DNA from 2 places in the Brevibacillus sp. AY1 genome. Region 1 is predicted to be linked to the other one. Evidence: riboswitches for the same ligand, from Rfam matches in the RefSeq annotation. Region 1 holds a riboswitch; the other holds the start of a gene.
What was found. A riboswitch is a leader RNA that binds a small molecule or an ion and turns the genes downstream of it on or off. The one in region 1 is predicted to bind FMN.
Positions count from the first base shown of each region.

Region 1 (3,412 bases):
GAAGCGGGATTGCAGACACGGATCGATCACTTCGGCAATCTGATCGGGCGGTTGGACGGTCGTAATCCGGATGCCCCAATCCTGATGATCGGCTCCCATATTGATTCTCAGCCATACGGAGGACGATTTGACGGAACCATTGGGGTACTCGGAGGATTGGAAGTCCTGCAAACCATGAATGAGCGGGGAATTGTGCCTGATCAGCCCATCGAGGTCGTTGCCTTTTGCGATGAGGAGGGATGTCGGTTCCAGAAAGGTTTGTTCGGTTCTCGGGGAATCCTTGGTAAGCTGGAGCCAGACGAGCTGGAGCGCACGGACAAAAACGGGATCACACGCAGGCAAGCGCTACTTGATTTTGGATGTGATCCAGATAGATTTGAGGAATCTCTCTATGCACAGGGAAGGATCGGGGCTTACTTGGAGCTGCATATTGAGCAGGGCCCGATTCTCGATTTAATGGAGGAGCCAGTAGGAATCGTCTCGGCGATCTCAGGACCGCTCTGGTGGACAGTAGAAATGACAGGATTCGCTGGCCACGCCGGTTCGGTACCGATGCTTATGAGGCAGGATGCCTTGCTTGGCGCTGCAAAAGTGATCGTAGCTCTCAACGATTTGGCCAAACTCGATCCGGCAGCACCGACGGTCGGTACTGTAGGACATCTGCAGGTGTTTCCTGATTCGCGCAACATAATCCCTGAAAAAGTGAGCTTCACCGTTGATTTGCGTGATATTGATTTGCATAGGCGAGATCAGCGGGAGCAGGAATTGCGGCAGGAAATCGAACAGATCGCAATGCAGCATGGTTTACGCTATACCATTACGGAAGATACCAATAGTAAACCTCGCTATTGCGCCCCCTGGATCAAAGACATCATTCGCGAAGAAAGCACCAAACTAAATCTTCGTGCTCCAGAACTGATGAGTGGACCTTTTCATGATGCGCTAGCCCTTTCGTATGTATGTGATTACGCGATGATTTTTGTGCGCTGCCGTGATGGGATCAGCCACAATCCGAAAGAATATGCCAGTTACGAAGATATCGCCTGCGGTACAGAGCTGTTGTACAAAACCGTGCAGCGTATGTGCGCAACCTGACGAATTCTGGGAAAAATATACAAAGCGTGACGTGTTGAAAAAGTATGTTATAATGGCAACAACTGAATACCAGCCTTCAGGGTAGGGTGTAATTCCCGACCGGCGGTAATGACGAACGCACGTCTGAGCCCGCGACTCGCCGCTTGTTGTTTGGGCGGCGACTGACTTGGTGCAATTCCAAGGCCGACGGTAAAGTCCGGATGGGAGAAGGTATTTGGATTAGTCTTTTGGAGCTGTTTTTTTGAAAAACGGCTTGAAAAAGGCTTGATTTTCGATGCCCTGAGTAGATCTTGCTCAAGGGCTTTTTATTTTTTCAGAGAGGAGGGGCAAGGGTAAAGTCTGAATTTCATAGGCACAATCTTCAGGGCAAGGTGAAATTCCTGACCGGCGGTAATGGCGCAATGCGTCTGAGCCCGCGACTCGTCATCCAAGCGTGATCGGTTTGACGACTGATCTGGTGAAATTCCAGAGCCGACGGTAAAGTCCGGATGGGAGAAGATGAGTTGTGCTTTCTCTAGTCTTCGTTTTTGAAAAACGGCTAGAGCAAGGCTTCTTTCCCTATGCCCTGATACCTGAATGGTGTCGGGGTTTTCTTATTTCTTGCGACCGTGCCTAGAAAGGGAGAGGAATGGATGAAAACAGATATTGACTATATGAGCATGGCGATCGATTTGGCGAAATCTGCAAAAGGACAAACAAGCCCCAATCCACTCGTAGGAGCGATCGTTGTCAAAAATGGAACCATTGTAGGCATGGGTGCTCATCTGAGAGCAGGAGAGCCGCATGCGGAGATCCATGCGTTGAAGATGGCAGGAAATCAAGCAGTGGGCTCGACCCTGTACGTTTCCCTGGAGCCTTGCAGCCACCATGGAAAAACGCCCCCTTGTACCGATGCGATTCTATCTTCTGGCGTTCGAAAAGTCGTAGTGGCTACGAAGGACCCCAACCCTCTGGTAGCTGGTTCTGGTGTGGATAAGCTGAAAGAGGCTGGATTGGAAGTAGTCGTTGGAATCCAGGAGCAGGAAGCGATACAGCTGAACGAAGTTTTTTTCCATTACGTACAGACCAGCCGTCCTTTTGTCACGCTGAAGACAGCCAGTACACTGGATGGAAAAATTGCGACATGTACGGGGCATAGTCGGTGGATAACGGGTGTGGCATCGCGTGAAGAGGTGCATGATCTGCGAAGAATGCACGATGCCATTCTGGTTGGCGTCGGAACGGTATTGTCGGATGATCCGGAACTGACGGCTCGACATGCTGGATCCATAGCTGGAAAACAGCCGATCCGTATCATTCTGGATCGCCAGCTACGTACACCACTGAATGCCCGTGTCACGCAGTGTGAAGATGCGAAGACCTGGATCATAACCACTTCAGCATCAAGCCAGAAGAAGACAGAAGAACTTACCGCAAAAGGGGTAACGGTGATTACGCTTGATGGAGAACTTCAGATCGATCATGTTCTAGCCGTGCTTGGGGAGAGAGGGATTACCTCCCTGCTAGTAGAGGGTGGGGCAGAAATCAACGCCGCTTTTTTGCAAGCTAAGGCAATCCAAAAAATCATCAGCTATGTATCACTCAAGCTAGTGGGCGGCAAAGCAGCGCCCTCTATATTTGGCGGCATTGGATATGCCAGCATGGACGATGCTGTCAGATTGGTGCATACCGAGATTAAACCTATAGACGAACAAGACATCCGCATAGTCGGGTACCCGCAGTGGATGGTAGGAAGGGGGCAGTAACATGTTTACAGGCTTGGTAGAGGAGATCGGAATCGTAGAATCCATCACCGGAAATCAGGAGGCATGCCGTTTGCGAATTCGTGCTCAAAAGGTGCTGGAAGGAGTCAGTATTGGCGACAGCATCTCGGTCAACGGTATTTGCCTGACAGTGACCTCCTTTTCTTTGCGTCATTTTGAAGTGGATGTCATGCCTGAAACGCTTCGCCATACCAGTTTGCGACAGCTCCAGCGCGGCCAAAAGGTCAATCTGGAACGGGCCATGAAGCTCGGTGATCGTTTTGGCGGCCATCTTGTATCTGGACACGTGGATGGTACGGGAACCATTTTGTCTCTGCAGTTGCATGCCAATGCTGTACGGTTTCGAATTGAAGCGACAGCCGAACTGCTTAGGTACATCATTCCACGCGGCTCAATATGCATCGATGGCATTAGTCTGACGGTGGTGGATGTGAATGAATCGAGCTTTTCAGTCTCCATCATCCCGCATACGTTGGCTTCGACCAGTCTTCAGGACCGCAAACCAGGAGATCGGGTGAATCTGGAGGCAGACATGATCGGGAAATACGTGGAAC
Region 1 covers NZ_JAFLPN010000001.1:597,552-600,963, forward strand. The annotation lists gene JZI27_RS03150 (M20 family metallo-hydrolase) at 1-1,095, shown strand, start outside; FMN riboswitch at 1,164-1,311, shown strand; FMN riboswitch at 1,449-1,599, shown strand; gene ribD (bifunctional diaminohydroxyphosphoribosylaminopyrimidine deaminase/5-amino-6-(5-phosphoribosylamino)uracil reductase RibD) at 1,728-2,840, shown strand; gene JZI27_RS03160 (riboflavin synthase) at 2,842-3,412, shown strand, end outside.

Region 2 (3,412 bases), on a different contig from region 1:
GCTCGGTGTTTTTTGCCCCTTCCAGACCGGGATCGCCAGCTCCTGCTCCACAACCTCGCGATAAATCTCCAGCATCTGCATGGTTTCTTCCCGCGCTTCCTCCTCCGTGGCGTGAGCGGTGTGTCCCTCCTGCCAGAGGAACTCGGAGGTGCGCAGGAATGGCATCGTCCGCTTTTCCCAGCGAAACACGTTGGCCCACTGGTTGATCAGCACTGGCAGATCGCGATAGCTCTGTATCCACTGGCTGTACATGTGCCCGATAATGGTTTCCGAAGTCGGACGCAGCGCCAGCTTTTCTTCCAGCGGCTCTCCACCCGCCTCTGTCACCCAAGGCAGCTCTGGATTGAAGCCTTCGATATGCTCCTTCTCTTTTTGGAAAAAAGACTCGGGGATCAGCATCGGGAAATAGGCGTTGCGATGGCCCGTCTCTTTAAATCGTTTATCCATCGCCGCCTGAATTCGCTCCCACAGCTCAAATCCATCAGGCTTGAACACGATACAGCCGCGAACCGGTGTGTAGTCCATCAGCTCCGCTTTTTTGATCGCATCAATATACCATCTGGAAAAATCCTCGGACTGCGGCGTAATTTCCTTCACAAACGCTTTTTCCTGCTTCATTCCATGTCACTCCTTTTCAGAATAAAAAGCAAAAATCCCCCATCCCAAAAGGGACGGAGGATTAACTTCCGCGGTACCACCCTGATTAACGATTGGCCATAAGCCCCTCGCTCACTCAACGAACCCGATAACGGCGGGTATCCGGCACAGTTCTTCACCAGCGGCTTCAGGATGGGGTGCAGGTATGCCTGTGTATCAGCCTTCCAGACGTGGGCCGACTCTCTGGGACATGGCGAATAGCTGCGAGTCCTTTCATTGCCTTTTCAATCAGTGTATTTAAGTAAACATCTTAGCAAGCTGATGACGCGTTGTCAATTAATGGTTCTCACTTGCAAGCGCAGCGCCAGCTTGACGTACACCGGATAAGCGACCAACGCAAGCATGGCTCCCTTAAAGATATTGAACGGAACGATACCGTACAGGATCAGCGACCAGACACTGTCAGCTCCAAAGCTGGCGAGCAGCTGCTCCATCGGCATTTGATAGAGTGCTGCATAGGCAGGCAGCAGGAACCAGGCGTTCATGAATGCCATCACGACTGTCATCAGCAAAGCTCCGAGTGCCAGACCGGTGAGGAAGCCTTGCTTCCCTTTTCCGATTCGCTGCATCAGCACAGCTGACACAACGAAAATCGATCCAGCCAGCACATTGGCGATTTCACCAATGATCAGACCGTCTGTATTTTTAAACAGCATGTGCAGTGTGTTTTTCATAACCTCAATAATAATTCCCGCGACCGGACCGTACATCAGCCCGCCGATCAGAGCTGGCAAGGTGCTGAAATCCAGCTTCAAAAACGAAGGCATCAGCGGAATCGGAAACTCCAGGTATTGCAGAATGAACGCAACTGCAGCCAGCATGGGGATTGTCACCAGCCGTTGGGTTGACGTTCGCGATGAGTGCATCGCTGTTTCTTTCATGTGTACCATCTCCTCATTTTTCCTACTCCTTCTTGAGGAATGGCAACAGCTGCCGTACTTCACGCCTTGATCACCAAGCAAACGAACGAAAAAGCCCTGAGGAACAAAAGTCCCCAGGGCGGTTTTGCAGGCGTCTGACAAAGCATGTACAAAAAAGGGTACAAGAAACCAAGAGGGCTATCCAAGACGAAGCTCCCCCTGTTGCTTCTCCCGTTTGCACAGGCAAACAAGCACGTGTCATACCGTACTGTCGTCATCCTTCTCCCATCCAGACTGTACTGTCGGCTCTGGAATCACACCAGATCCTGCACTCCGTCGCTTTTGACAGCTCGGGAGGCTCGCGGGCTTAACATGCACAAGGCACGATTACCGCCGGTCGGGAATTTCACCCTGCCCCGAAGGAATGTGTAGTTGTTTTACAAGGTTTATTATATAGCGATTGTTTTTCATTTGACAATAGCTGAATGTTACCTATTTCCGATCAAAGTGCATGGAATTAATCCCACTTCGCTACAGCCACGCGTCCTGAGAAGAAGGTCGCCCCGCCTCCCATATCTGCGACACGCCCCGGCGTGAGCGCGTTGACGAAGTGCTTTCCTCCCGGCACGTCCGCCCACAAGCCTTGGCTGACCACGACACCCGGCAGTACACTTTCCCCGACAGAGACCGTAAGCTCGCACTCCCCACGATCGTTCCAGACTCGCACCAGATCCCCGTCATGGATACCAGCAGACTGTGCATCCTCCTGGTTCATGTACAGGCGCGGAATCTTCTCCATGCGGACATGCTTTTCGTTATTGGAAAACGTGGAATTGAGGAAGTTGTGGTTCGGCCCTGGAACAAACAGGTATGGATAGTCGTTATCTTCTGGCAATGGAATATACGTCGGCAGCGGCGGATAGCCTGCTGCTTCCATCCGGCTCGAATACAGCTCGATTCGACCGCTCGGTGTCGGCAAATTTTCGATAAAGCCGCGCTCTACCCGTGCCTTCGCGAATTTCTTCTCGCTCAGCACTTCAAGGTCAATTCCGTGCAAATAAGGATTTTGCGGTACGTCGAGCGCCTGCCGGATCATGTCTTCCTCTGTATCGTCGAACATAGCATCCTCAAAGCCCATTCCTTTGGCGAGCAAGCGAAATACTTCCACGTTTGACTTACTCTCCCCGTACGGAGCAATAACCGGCTGTTGAAGCTGAATGTAGTGATGCCAGTACGACGTGTAAAAATCCGTATTTTCATAGGATGAGGTCGCTGGCAATACGATGTCTGCATACCGTGCGGTTTCCGTCAGAAATAGATCATGCACGACCGTGAACAAATCCTCACGTTCCAGCCCCTGCCTCACTTTATTGCCCTCAGGTGCTACGAGCGCCGGGTTGCAGCTGTAGACGTACAGGGAGCGTACCGGGGGATCCAGCTCCAATAGCGCTTGGCCGAGCAAATTCATGTTGATGCTGCGTGTCTGTTTGTTCAGCAGTACATCCGGTCGCTGCATAGCGGTCTTGTTGTGCTCCAGAAATCCTTTGTTTCCCTTGATTGCTCCGCCGCCTTTGACCAGCCATTGGCCCGTGAGCGCAGGGAGACAGGCAATCGTCCGAACACACATGCCACCATTATCGTGATGCTGCAAGCCATTGCCGATGCGGATGAATGCTGGCGACGTCTCCCCGTAGAGTCTTGCCAGCTTGTAAATATCGTCGACAGGAACCCCTGTAATCGCGGAAACGGTAACTGGATCGTAAGCACGAACATGCTCTCGCAATTCCTCGTGACCTACCGTGTGCTTGTCTAGAAAGCCCAGGTCCACCATGTTCTCTGCAAATAAAACGTGCATCATGCCGAGAGCCAAAGCGCTGTCAGTCCCGGGTAGAATC
Region 2 covers NZ_JAFLPN010000003.1:14,702-18,113, forward strand. The annotation lists gene proS (proline--tRNA ligase) at 1-618, opposite strand, end outside; gene JZI27_RS04775 (ECF transporter S component) at 930-1,538, opposite strand; FMN riboswitch at 1,791-1,945, opposite strand; gene JZI27_RS04780 (molybdopterin-containing oxidoreductase family protein) at 2,035-3,412, opposite strand, start outside.
Region 2: linked by a shared signal. The riboswitch ahead of JZI27_RS04775 (ECF transporter S component) and the one ahead of ribD (bifunctional diaminohydroxyphosphoribosylaminopyrimidine deaminase/5-amino-6-(5-phosphoribosylamino)uracil reductase RibD) in region 1 are both predicted to bind FMN.